Regions from separate parts of the Devosia sp. P2_G7 genome, predicted to be linked through region 2. Evidence: riboswitches for the same ligand, from Rfam matches in the RefSeq annotation. Region 2 holds a riboswitch; the other holds the start of a gene.
The links. Region 2 has a riboswitch for cobalamin ahead of AC1DWU_RS02700 (HupE/UreJ family protein). Riboswitches for the same ligand answer to the same signal wherever they lie in the genome.

Region 1 (6,463 bases), on a different contig from region 2:
GTGGGGCTCCCCCCACCCTTGATCCCTCCCCGCGAGGGGGAGGGAGACGACTGCGCTAGCTGTGCGAAAGCCGCGAGGAGTGCGTCGGCGTTTTCGGGGCCGCCGGCGGTGAAGAGGGTGTGGAGTCTGGTCCAGTCATCGGGGTGGATGGTGGAGCGCTGCTGCAGGATCGGGTCGGGGTTGGCGTCGCCGGGGAGGAGGGCCAGCTGGATCTTGCCGCTGAGGGCGAGGGCGGTGAGTTCGTCGACGCCGTATTGCCAGTAGGCCGGGCCGCCGAGGAGGCGGACGACGACCAGTTTGGCGTGCTGCACCGTCTGGTCGAGCCACAGGTCGACGGAGAGGTTGTGGCTGAGGCGCAGGAGGTTGGCGAGGCGCAGGTCTGCGGTGCCGGAGCGATCGGCCGCGGCGGCAAGCATCATCAGCTCGCTGTCGGCGGCCGAGGCGAAGATGAGCGCAGCGGGCGTTTGGGCGAGGTCGATGGCCTCGCCCTCCTGCTGCAGGGCACCTGCCTGGGCCGCTAAGAGGTGCATCAGGCGGCGGCCGCCACCGCCTGCTGGAGGCTTGCGGTGATGGCGGCGTGATCGAGCGGCGACTCGCCGATCACCACCAGGGCGGTCTGGCGGGCTTCGCCCGGCTTCCACGGTCGGTCGAAATAGGCGGAGACGCGCGGGCCGACGGCCTGGATGGCGAGGCGAGCCGGGGCGCCGGGCAGAGCCGCGAAGCCCTTTAGGCGGAGCACGTCGTGGGCGCGGATGGTCTGCTCGATGGTTTCGAGCAAGTGGTCCTTGCTGGTGACGCCGTCGAGGGTGACCGAGAACGAGTCGAAGTCGTCGTGCTCGTGGCCCTCGCCGCCGTGCTCGAGCTCGTGGTGGCTCTCGCGGCCGGCGAGATTGTCCTCGGTCGAAAGACCCATGCCGAGCAGGGCCGCGACATCGACATGGCCGTTGCGGGCGCGGACGATGCCGGTGCCCGGGCGCATTTCGGCGCGGAGGTGGGTCTCGATGGTGTCGAGATTGGCGTCGGTGACCAGATCGGCCTTGTTGAGGATGATCAGGTCGGCGGCGACAAGCTGATCCTCGAACAATTCGCCGAGCGGGGTTTCGTGGTCGAGCATGGCGTCGGCGGAGCGGAGCGCATCGACGGCCGCCTCGTCATTGGCGAAACGGCCTTCGGCGAGCGCCGCGGCGTCGGCGACGGTGACGATGCCGTCGATGGTGACCTCGGACTTGATCTCGGGCCAGTTGAAGGCGCGGATCAGCGGCTGCGGCAAAGCGAGGCCGGAGGTCTCGATGACGATGTGGTCAGGGCGATCCGGCCGTTCGAGCAGCGCCTGCATGGTGGGGATGAACTCGTCGGCGACGGTGCAGCAGATGCAGCCGTTGCTGAGCTCGATCATGTCCTCCTCGCGGCAGGTCTCGTCACCGCAGCCGGCGAGGATTTCCTTGTCGACGCCGAGCTCACCGAACTCGTTGATGATCAGCGCGATGCGCTTGCCCTTGGCGTGGGCGAGCAGGTGCCGGACGAGCGTGGTCTTGCCGGCGCCGAGGAAGCCAGTGATGATGGTGACGGGAATCTTTTCGGTCGAGCTCATGCGTGGGCACCCTTCAGGGCAAAGGCGGGGGACTTAGCGAAGCGCTCGTTGAGCCAGCCAAGCAGCGGGCCGACGGTCAGCCAGAACAGCGCGCCGGTGGCGAGGGTGGCGGCGGCGAAGCTGGTGGCGAGGTTGGCGGGCACGGTGGTGGCGTGTTCGCCTGCGAGCTGGGGGGCGCCGATGACGTGCGGGGCGAGGATCAGCGCGGCGGCGATAACGATGCCGGTCCAGTTGCGGAGCTTGGCGATGGCCAGCATGCCGGCGCCGGTGGCGATGGCGGTGCCGACCCACCAGACCTGGCGGGCAACGAGATCGGCGGCGGGCATGCCAGGGAGTTCGGGCGGCAGGCCGAAGGCCGGGGCGAGCTGCAGCGCGACGAAGCCGCCGAGGCCCCAGATCACTCCGTTGCGGGCGGTGATCTCGATGCCGGAGAGGACAGAGACGGCAGCGAGGAGGAAGGCGAAGCCGATGCAGCCGAGGAGGTTGGCGAGCACTGTGTAAAAGATGCGCTCAGCCCCATCCTGAGGAGCCCAGGCGTCTTCGTCGTGCTCGTGGGCGGGGGCGGCTTCCTCGTGCGAGTGCGCCGGGGTGGCGGCGTCGTGGGTGTGTTCGGCGGCAGCCTCGGCAGGAGCGGCGTTTTCATAGACCTCGGCGGCGAGGATCAGCGGCGCGACGCGCCACTGCTGGACGGCGCTCATGGCCAAGCCAGCTGCGAGTCCAGCAAGGACCGCAGCGAAGAAGATTCGCTGGAAGAGTTTCATCGATGTCTCGTTTGCTTGACGGCGTCAGTGGCAGGGAAAGCCGAGCGAATGACGCGTGTCGTGCGCGCCATTATGGATGGCCATGTCGCTGGCAAAGCCGACGCCGCCGACGAGGACGAAGCCGATAAACAATGCCAGCACACCTGCGATGACGCGCTGCGAGACAGAGAGACTGGCGACGGACGCCGTCTGGACCTGAGTATTCATATGCCTGCACCCTCCGTGCGGATGAAATGGGGGGAGTCCCCGGTTGCACGCTGGCAGGTCTCCTGGCTCACGGGTCGTCGTGTTCTCCGGCCTTCCCGACACCTCGCGTGGCATCAGTGGCATAGTCGGAGGGCACTCGCCGCTTACAGTTGCGGGGGCAGCCACGGATTTGGTCCCTGATGGGTACGCCGCACCGTGTTCCCTTTTGATCCCCTCGCCCGAACGGGTCCGAGGAACCAACGTGGGCTATCGTTACGCCGCGGGAGGGGTCGCGGTCAATCTTCGGCCGCGGCGGAATCGGGATAGCCGACGGTGACCGTGTCGACGCGCGCATCGACCTTTTCGAGCAGCGGCTCGGTGGACGAGATCTGCATATCGCCGGAGATGGCATCGACGTTGAGGTCGGCCGGGTAGTCGCCGACGGCGAAGCGGGCCGAGACAATGCAGCCATCTGCAGGAGGTGCGAGCTTGCCGCCCTCGAAGATGGCAGCGCCGCCGTAATCCCAGAAGAAGCCGAACATCTGGAACGGCCCGCCATTCAGCGCTTCGACTTCCTTGACCGTGAGGCCCTGCTTCAGGCCGCCCGGCGCAGTGTCACCGGGCGGGACGGTGAAATAGGCGACGCGCTCGTGCTTTTCCTCGTCCCACCAGCCGAACTCGATGGTCTTGGCGGGATCGTTCGGAAAGACCGTGGTGGCGAGTACGGTGGAGCCTTCGGGACCGGGGACGTCGCCGGTCACTACGTTATCCTTGCCGAAGGTCTCGATCAGACGTGCTTCGGAGCTGTCGCCGGCGAATGGGCCGTCGCAGGCGATGTCGGCGGCCATGGCTGGAGCGGCGAGCAGCAGCAGCGGGAACAGCATGAGGGAGCGCATGGTCGACCTCCGTTTGATCCGTCGATTCTAGCGGACCGCGTTGAGTCTGGGCAGGCCTTGCGGCGGAAGCTGGGCGCGGCGATCAATGGGCTGACCCCAATTGATTCGCGCAGGTGCCCGATGCCCTTCACCTTCCAGACGGTGATGCCGATCCTGTTACTGATCGGCTCCAACGTTTTCATGACCGTCGCCTGGTACGGGCACCTGAAATTCCCCAGCATGGCGATGTGGGTCGCCGTGATGGTGAGCTGGGGTATCGCACTGGTCGAATACTGGCTGGCCGTCCCCGCCAACCGTATCGGCTATGGCGCCTATACGGCGGCGGAGCTGAAGACCATCCAGGAGGTGATCAGCCTCACGGTGTTCGCCGGCTTTGCGGTGTTCGTGCTTGGTGAGAAGCTGACCTGGAATCACGCCGTCGGATTTCTGCTGATCTTTGCCGGAGCGTTCTTCATTTTCCGGGGACCGTTGAAGTAGCTAGCAGCGACTGGTGGGCGAAAGCGCCTGCCCCTGCCCCATCAGCGACGGCGAAGCTGATGTTGTGCATCGGGCGCGCGGCGTCGCCTGCGGCATAGACGCCGGGGATCGAGGTCTGCTGCGTGTGATCGACGACGAAGAAATCGCCGACTGCGCCGGCCTTGGTCTCGCAGCCGAGCTCGACGCCGAGGTTAGTGGAGAAGCTGATCGGGGCGTGGACGAAGATCGCCGCGAGCGGCACTGGGCCCGCAGTGGTGACCACCGCGTTCAGCATGCCGTCGTCGTGGTCGAAACGGACCACCGCTTCCTCGACCAGTTTCACTCGCATATCGGCCAATGCGGCCTGTACCGTCGGATCGACGGGGGTGCCGTTGGCGAACAGCGTCAGATCGTTGGTCCACTCGGAAAAGAAGCGGGCGAGGTGCAGGATGTCGCCTTCGCGGAGCAATAGTCCGAGCGGCCGGTCGGCGACTTCGTAGCCGTGGCAATAGGGGCAATGCAGCGCGCTCTTGCCCCAGCATGCGGCCATGCCGGGGATCGTATCGACGCTGTCGGTAACACCGTGGGCGAGGATCAGGCGGCGGGCCGTGAGCTGTTCGCCGGAGGCGAGCTCAAGCGAAAAGCCGTCGTCGACGGCGCTTGCCGAGATCGCCTCGGCGGTGCGGCGTTCGATGGTCTTGTAGGTGTCGAGCTGGCGGCGGGCCTCGGCGAGCAGTTCACCAGGAGCGGCGCCATCGCGCGACAGGAAGCCGTGCGAGTGGGCGGCGAAACGGTTGCGCGGCTTGCCGGTATCGAGCACCAACACCCTGCGGCGGGCGCGACCGAGCTGCGTGGCGGCGGCAAGGCCGGCAAAGCCGCCGCCGATGATGATGACGTCGTACATGGGACGATCCTGTTGGTACGGAGAATGGCAGCGGCGGCGAGACGTTCCCCGCCGGTGCTTCTTCGGCGCTACTGCGCGAGGCAGGACTTGAGGTTGGTGGCGAGGTTCTCGATCAACTGGCGGTAGAGGCCGGGGCCCTCGTCGAGATTGGCGCCCTCGGGGTCGAGCACGCCCTGCTTGGCGGTGGTGCCTTCGGTGAGGACGTTGACGATCCGCGGGTCGAACTGCGGCTCGGCGAAGACGCAGGCGGCGTCGAGGGTCTTGAGCTTGTTGCGGATCTCGTTGATGCGATCGGCGCCGGGAGAGACCTCGGGGCTGACTGTGATCGAGCCCGCGACGTTGAGGCCAAAGCGGTTCTCGAAATACTGGTAAGCGTCGTGGAAGACGACGAAGGGGCGGTCCTTGATGGGCGCAAGGCTGGCCTCGGTTTCGGCGATCAGCGCGTCGAGATCCGCGGCCTCTTTCGCGGCATTGGCGCGGTACGTGTCGGCATGCTCGGGATCGGCGGCGACGAGGCTGTCGGCGATGGCGGTGACCATCACCTTGGCGTTGGCCGGATCGAGGAAGAAGTGCATGTCGGCTTCTTCGCCGTGACCATGATCCTCGGCCGCGTGCGCATGATCGCCGTCGGCATGCTCCTCGAATGTGCCGCTCTCGCGGGGCGGCAGCAGCTCGATGCCGGGGGCTTGGCTGAGCTCGACGATGGTGGCGTGGGGGGCGAGCGTGGCGATCGAGTCCTCGAGGAAAAGCTCGAGGCCATGGCCGGTCCAGAACACCAGGCTGGCCGATTGCAGGGCCTGCGCGTCGGAAGGCTTGAGGCTGTAGGTGTGGGGCGAGGCGGCCCCCTTGACGATCAGCGCGGGGGTGCCGAGATCACCCATTACCGCCGCGACGAGCGCGTGAAGCGGCTTCACCGTGGCCACCACGTTCGGCACTTCGGCGAGTGCCATGGGTGACCAGCTGAGCGCCGCGACGAGCGCCAGGAGGAACGGTTTCTGCATCGGAAGACCCCTGTTGGATACGCAGTTCAAAGGCGCGATATGTTATGACATTACGCTTTCGATGTGTTACGCTATAACGTAATGGTAGAACGTCAGCAAGAGACGGAAACGTGAATTTCATGGATGCGCGGAGCGGGCACGAGGTGCTGGTGGATGTGGCCGGTGCCGGGGTCAGGCGCGACGGGCGCTGGCTGGTCGAGGGCGTGGACCTGACGATCCGGCGGCGCGAGATCGTGACGCTGATCGGGCCCAACGGCTCGGGCAAATCGACGACGGCGAAGCTGGTCACCGGGGTGTTGAAGGCGGATGCCGGGACGGTGTCGCGGCAGTCGGGACTGCGGATCGGCTACGTGCCGCAGAAGCTCTCGATCGACTGGACCATGCCGCTGACGGTGCGGCGGCTGATGACGCTGACCGGGAGCTATCCCCGCGAGGAGATCGACGCGGCGCTCAAGGCGACGGGGGTGGCGCACCTCGCCAATGCCGAGGTGCAGCATCTGTCCGGCGGCGAATTCCAGCGCACGTTGCTGGCGCGGGCAATGATCCGCAAGCCCGATCTGCTGGTGCTCGACGAGCCGGTGCAGGGGGTGGATTTCTCGGGCGAGGCGGCGATCTACGACCTGATCGGGCAGATCCGCGACCAGACCGGCTGCGGCATCCTGCTGATC
Region 2 (6,463 bases):
GTTCCGGTCCCACCTATGGTCGTGATCATGCATGACTGCACTCCAAGATATATCTTACGATAGCCGCAAGATATGCCTCGACCACGGAGCGTTCAAGATAGCTCTCAAGATATATCTTAAGTCAGCGATACTGCCTTGATCCTCCTCCGCGTGGCGGCGGAGGGGGCGGCCACAAGCACGAAGCGAGCTACCCCGCGATCGCCTTCACATACCGCTCCGCCGAAGCATGCACCCGCGCCTTCGCATCCGTCGTCATTACCCGATCCCACCACGCCGAGTAGATGCGGTCATACGCAAACCCCTCAACGCAGCCGACGATTCGGTTCACCTCGCGCGCCGGCAGCGGGATCAGGTTGGGATAGGAGTACATGAAGCTCACCCAGCGCGTGTCCGGCACCACCATGATGGTGTCGCCGGTCATCAGCACGCCCTTGCCGTCCTCGCCCGGCCAGTGCAGCGCCGTCGAGCCCTCGAAATGCCCGCCGCAACGCACCAGCGTCACCCCCTGCCCCAGGTCCAGCCGCTCGCCGTTCCAGTACTTCACCCGCTCCGACGTCCGCATCACATACTGCCGGTTCGCCTCATGGATATGGATCGGCACCCCACCCAGCGCCTCCGACCAATCGACCATCGAGGAATAGAAATGCGGATGCGAAATCGCCATCGCCCGCACCCCGCCCAGCTCCTTTATCCGGGAAACCGCCTCATCAGTCACCAGCGGCGTACAATCCCACAGGATGCCCCCGCCCGGCTGCCGGATCAGCAACATCCGCTGCCCGATGGCAATCTGCGGCGTCGCCCCGATACCGACGAGCCCCGGCTCCTGTTCCTTGAACTCGATCGTGTGCTTGGCTTGCAGCTCCGCCAGCGTCGTCCACCGCTGCCCGGCCGCCGTCACATACTGCCGCTCGTCATCACAGATCGCGCACCGCTCCGGCGGCGCCTCGGACGGTGCATGGCCAACGCCACAGGTGACGCAGATGAAGGATTGCATCGGAAATCTCCGGTCGAGTGGTGCTGCCGGAGTGATTGATAGCGGAGTCGAAGCAGCTTGGGCACCCGATCGCCACAGCCACCACCTCCCCCTCGACGGGGGAGGCAAGCGCAGCTTGTGAGCGAAGCGAACTAGCGTAGCTCGGAGGGGGTGCGCGGAGCCAGTATGTGGCCTCTAGGCCACCAGCCCCTTCCACACCTCAAGCTCGTCCAGCGTCTCGCCCGCTCCCGCCAGCGCGAACTGGTAGATGTCGAAGCTTCCCACCATCACGCCGTAATACCCCGGCCGCTCGCGTGCCTCGTGCTTGAGCCGCAGGATCAAGTCCCGGTCGCAGTTCGACAGATCCGCACGCAAATTCGCATCTCGCGCCTGGCGCACCGCGAAATCGAAAGGCTCCCAGCCCCAGATGTCGCACTTCCATTCATTGCCGGCGAAATCCTTGAACTCGATGCCCCAGTAGAGCCCGGCGCCGAGCGGATGCGGGTCAACATAGTCGTTGAGGAAGCTCGCCTTGTGCAGCTGCAGCCCGGCCCGGTCGAACTGGATGGCGATGTCCGCGGCGAGCCCGGCCCACTCGGCCCAGCGTTCCGCCTCGCACGGCATGTGGATGTCGATGTCGCGCCACACCATCAGGTCATAGCCGGCACTGCCGGTCACCACCGCCTCGCCGAAGCGGGCATTGAGCAATTCGAGCAGGCCGGTCTCAACCAGCACATTGCGGGTCTCGTTGCGGAGTTCGGCGGCCAGCCGCGCCCTCTCTTCTGCGTCCTGAAGAGCTGCGTCCATTCCAAATGTCCCTCTTTGGAATCCGTCCCGGGGCATCCCGACCCCGGAATCAAAAGCCCGGCTCGTGAGCCGGGCTGAAAATCTAGTGACGTAAGCGCCGAAACTGTGGCGGCTTACTCGGCCTTGGGCTCGGCGGCAGCCTCGGTCGCGGCAGCGGCCTCGGCGGCAGCAGCAGCGGCGGCCTCGGCAGCGTCCTTCTCGGCGAGTTCCTTCGCCAGCGCCTCGGCGGCGGCGATCTTCTCAGCCTCGCGGGCGTTCTTGGCTTCGATGGCGGCTTCGCGCTCACCGGCCTCGATCTTCTTGGTACGGGCGCCGACGTTCTCGAAGATACGGGCGGCCTTACCGCGACGGTCGCGCAGGTAGTAGAGCTTGGCGCGACGCACCTTGCCGCGCTTGATCACTTCGACGCGGTCGATGTTCGGCGAGAGCACCGGGAACACGCGTTCCACGCCTTCGCCGTACGAAATCTTGCGCACGGTGAAGCTTTCCATGATGCCGGTGCCGGAGCGGGCGATAACCACGCCCTCGTAGGCCTGCAGGCGTTCCTTGTCGCCTTCGCGGATCTTCACCCAAACCTTGACGGTATCGCCGTGGGTAAATTCCGGATGGGCGCCCTTGGCGAGCAGCTTCTCGTGCTGCTCCTGATTGAGCTGTTCGATGATGTTCGACATCTGATGTTCCGTTCGTCTTTTTCAAAGGAGCGTTTCGCCGGCTTTCGCCGACCGCCCGGTCTTGGTTGCACGGATTTTTATGCATTATTGGCCGAGCCGAAGCTCAAGCGAGCGGGGCTATAGATGAAGAAAGCCCGCGAGTCTAGAGCAGGTCTAGGGCTCGCGGGCCTTTGATGTCACTTCGATGTCAGCCGCGCGACACTAGTCGCTGCGGACGAGGCTCAGAGCCAGCCAGCCAGCACCCCGACACCGCCCAGCGCGAACACGCCGCCCGCCACCTGCGCAACCGTCTTGCTGTACTTGCCGACGAGCTTCGATACGCCCATCGCCGCCCCGATACCCGCCGTGTGCAGCAGCGCGGTCGCGACGATAAAGCCCGCTGCATACTCGAAGCCCGAGGCATCCACCGGCATTTCGGCGCCATGCGCGTGGCCGTGGAAGACCGCAAACACCCCGACCAGGGCCGAAGCCGCCACCACCGGCATCGGCCGGCCGAGCGCCGCAACGCCGCCGATCACCACGCTCGACAGCGCAATTCCCAGCTCCACGAACGGCACGTCGATCTGCCCGACGCCGAGCATGAAGCCTACCGCCATCATGCCCACGAAGCTCAGCGGCACCAGCCACAGCGCCTTGCCGCCCAGCACGTAGGCGAACACGCCCACCGCCACCATGGCGAGCACGTGGTCGAGGCCACCCACCGGGTGCATGAAGCCATGCAGGACCCCGGAGGCGTCGCCGTGCCCGGTATGGGCGAAGGCGGCCGTCGGAACAGCAATGAGCAGAAGAGCCAGTAGCGCGCGCATAAATATCTCCATCTCGGGACCCACCGTCCCGCTCGCGTATGTTTCACTGACGGCCGGTCTCCTGGCTCCGGGCATCTCCCACTCCGCCTTCCCAGTCGCAAACCAGTGGCACGCTGAGTGGAAGTCAGGCCCGTTACAGTCGCGGGGGCGGCGCCGGCATCGCCCGAAGGCCACCGGCTTCCCGTTTCACGCATCACCCGATGCGCACCGTCGCCTTATCTCTGTCAGGTCTGGGTAGCGAGATCAACGGCAAGCCGCGCATTTGCCGCATGACGCGGCACCTCCTCCTGCGCTAGAGGAGCAACGTCCAACCGGGATAGCCGCCAGTGCTGAATGCGCGAAACATGGGAATCGAGGTGCTGCGCGCGGCTGTCGTGCTGGCGCTGATCTTCCTCAGCTTCGCCCACACCCCGGTCACCGCGGCTACCACCGGCCCCGATGTACTCACCGCCGCGCTCGACCTCAGCTATTGCGGCGACCTCCCGGACGAGCCCAAGTCGCACGCTCCCTGCCACGCCTGCCGCATCGGCGGCGGCGCCGACCTTCCCCCGCCTTGCACCCTCGCCCTCCCGGCCACCCTCGTCGCCGCGGTTGCCTATGGCGCGATGCCGGTGCTGGTGCAGCCGGCCACCTCCATCCGCCCCTTCGACGCCCGCGGACCACCTCTCGCCTGATCTTCCTCGCCTCGAATTCCCCAATTCCATTCGAAAGATCAGTTCAATGAACCGTCTCCTCATCCCGGCCCTGCTGGGCCTTGCCCTTGTCGCCACCCCGGCCTTTGCTCACAATGGCCTCATCCACGAGGGTTGCCCCACCGGCCAGGTGTTCACCGCCGGCGACCTCACCATCACCGGCGCCTACACCCGCGCCATGCTGCCCAAGGCACAGGTTTCCGGCGGCTATCTCACCATTGAGAACAAGGGCAGCAGTGCCGATCGCCTGCTCGGCGGCAGCACCCAAGCCGCCAAAACCGTCCAGGTTCACCAGATGAAGATGGAGGGCGACATGATGAAGATGGGCGAAGTCGAAGGCGGCCTCGAAATCCCCGCCGGCGGCACTGTCGCGCTCTCCCCGGGCGGCGACGCCTATCACCTGATGCTCATGGGTGTCGGCACGCCGTTCGAAGAGGGCCAGTGCCTGCAGCTGACGCTGAAGTTCGAGAAGGCCGGCGAGGTGCCGGTTGTGCTCAACATCGGCGGCGCCGCAGCCGACGCTGCGCCCGAGGGCGAGATGAGCATGCCGATGGATCACTCGGACCACCAGATGACCCCGGCGCAGTAAGCCCGGCGCTACTTCAGCAGATCCGGCCGGCGCGCCCGCGTGAGCTTCTCGCTCTCGGCGCGCCGCCACTTCTCCACCTTGCCGTGGTCGCCCGACGTCAGCACCGCCGGGATCTCGCGCCCCTCAAACAGCTGTGGCCGCGTATATTGCGGGTATTCCAAGAGCCCGTTCTCAAAACTCTCGTCGGCATGGCTCTCCGCCGCACCCAGTACCCCGGGGATCAGCCGCACCACCGCCTCGAGCAGCACCATGGCCGCGACCTCGCCGCCGGCGAGCACATAATCGCCGATCGAGACTTCCTCGAGCTGCCTGGCCTCGATCACCCGCTGGTCGATCCCCTCGAACCGCCCGCAGACGATCACCGCCCCCGGCCCCGCCGCCAGCTCGCGCACACGCTCCTGCGTCAGCGGCTTGCCGCGCGGCGACATCAGCAGCCGCGGCCGAGCATCGCCTTCCGGCGACACCGCATCGATGGCATTCGCAAGAATGTCCGGCTTCAGCACCATCCCGGCGCCGCCGCCCGATGGGGTATCGTCCACCGTCCGGTGCCGGTCGGTGGCGAAATCGCGCAGCTGGGTGGTCGAAAGGCTCCACAACCCATCCGCAATGCCACGGCCGATCACCGAGGCGCCGAGCGGCCCCGGGAACAGTTCCGGAAAGAGCGTGATGATGTGAGCTGAAAAGCTCAATCGGGTTCTTCTTCGCCCGGATCCGCCTCGATCGGCGGATCGATCAGCAGATACCCGTCCTTGACCCGCACCTCCGGCACAACGGTCTTGGAGAATGGGTAGAGATAGGTATCGCCCGAGCGCGGATCGCGGATTTCGAGCAGGTCGCCGGCGCCGAAATTGGGCACCGCCATCACCTCGCCGATCTCCGAGCCGTCCGACAATCGGGCTTTCAGCCCGATCAGGTCGGCATGGTAGAAATCGTCTTCGTCGTCCGGCTCCGGCAGCAGCGCGCGGTCAACGTAGAGTTCGACCCCGTTGAGCTTTTCCGCCGCGTTCCGGTCGTTCACCCCCTCGATACGCGCCACGAGCACATTCGTCGTGGTGCGCGCCGAGAGGATTTTGATCGTCAGCCCCGGCTTGTCGGTCGACAGCGGGCCATAGGAAACCAGCGCCAGCGGGTCCTCGGTGAAGGACTGGATGCGCACTTCGCCCTTGATCCCATGGGCCGCGCCAATGCGGCCCATGAGGAGCTTGTTGTCGCCCGCTTGCGCCACGGCTTACTCGGACGCGGCTTCGGCTGCCGGCTCTTCAGCGGCGGGGGCGGGAGCGTTCTTGGCTTCCTCGGCGGCGGCGGCGGCAGCAGCCTTCGCCTCGGCGCGCTCGGTCGCCTTCTTGCCCGGCACGGCCTTCTCGGGGTTGTTGCGCGCTTCGCGCTTCAGCAGGCCCGCGGCGTCGAAGAAACGGGCGACGCGGTCGGTCGGCTGGGCGCCGACGCTCAGCCAGTGGGTGGCGCGCTCGGTGACGAGGTTTACGCGCTTTTCCTTGTCGGCGAGCTTGGGATCATAGGTGCCGATCTTCTCGATGAAGCGGCCATCGCGCGGCGAACGGGCATCGGCGACGACGACGTGGTAGTAGGGGCGCTTCTTGGTGCCGGCGCGGGCAAGGCGGAGTTTCAGCGACATAGGTTCAGTCCTTTGAGTTGATTTCGTCTGTTACTTTTTCTTCGGCACGAAGCCGCCACCGAGGCCCGGAAGGCCAGGGAAGCGCGGCGCGCCGCCAAGCCCGGGAAGTCCCGAGCCGGATTTGAGCAGCTGGCCGACATCGGTCGGCAGCTTGTTTTCGGTGAGTTGCTTCGGCGGAGCCGCCTGCTGCGGAATCGCCGCCGGGTCGATGCCCATACGACGCGCCAGCGCCTCGAGTTCCTTGGGGTCCATGGTGGACGGGTCCGGCATGTTGCCGAGCCCCGGCATCATC

Region 1: another riboswitch for cobalamin. It lies ahead of AC1DWU_RS16065 (CbtB domain-containing protein); the one in region 2 lies ahead of AC1DWU_RS02700 (HupE/UreJ family protein).

Annotation. Positions count from the first base shown of each region.
Region 1 is NZ_JBFUFI010000009.1:206,113-212,575, reverse strand. It holds partial or broken gene AC1DWU_RS16080 (cobaltochelatase subunit CobN) at 1-530, opposite strand, end outside; gene cobW (cobalamin biosynthesis protein CobW) at 530-1,591, opposite strand; gene AC1DWU_RS16070 (CbtA family protein) at 1,588-2,352, opposite strand; gene AC1DWU_RS16065 (CbtB domain-containing protein) at 2,377-2,559, opposite strand; cobalamin riboswitch at 2,595-2,815, opposite strand; gene AC1DWU_RS16060 (hypothetical protein) at 2,835-3,434, opposite strand; gene AC1DWU_RS16055 (DMT family protein) at 3,555-3,911, shown strand; gene AC1DWU_RS16050 (NAD(P)/FAD-dependent oxidoreductase) at 3,886-4,794, opposite strand; gene AC1DWU_RS16045 (zinc ABC transporter substrate-binding protein) at 4,863-5,795, opposite strand; gene AC1DWU_RS16040 (ATP-binding cassette domain-containing protein) at 5,915-6,463, shown strand, end outside.
Region 2 is NZ_JBFUFI010000001.1:527,477-533,939, forward strand. It holds gene AC1DWU_RS02680 (PadR family transcriptional regulator) at 1-33, opposite strand, end outside; gene AC1DWU_RS02685 (MBL fold metallo-hydrolase) at 188-994, opposite strand; gene AC1DWU_RS02690 (hypothetical protein) at 1,169-1,780, opposite strand; gene rplS (50S ribosomal protein L19) at 1,894-2,451, opposite strand; gene AC1DWU_RS02700 (HupE/UreJ family protein) at 2,673-3,257, opposite strand; cobalamin riboswitch at 3,292-3,484, opposite strand; gene AC1DWU_RS02705 (hypothetical protein) at 3,584-3,931, shown strand; gene AC1DWU_RS02710 (copper chaperone PCu(A)C) at 3,978-4,538, shown strand; gene trmD (tRNA (guanosine(37)-N1)-methyltransferase TrmD) at 4,547-5,227, opposite strand; gene rimM (ribosome maturation factor RimM) at 5,224-5,763, opposite strand; gene rpsP (30S ribosomal protein S16) at 5,767-6,171, opposite strand; gene ffh (signal recognition particle protein) at 6,202-6,463, opposite strand, start outside.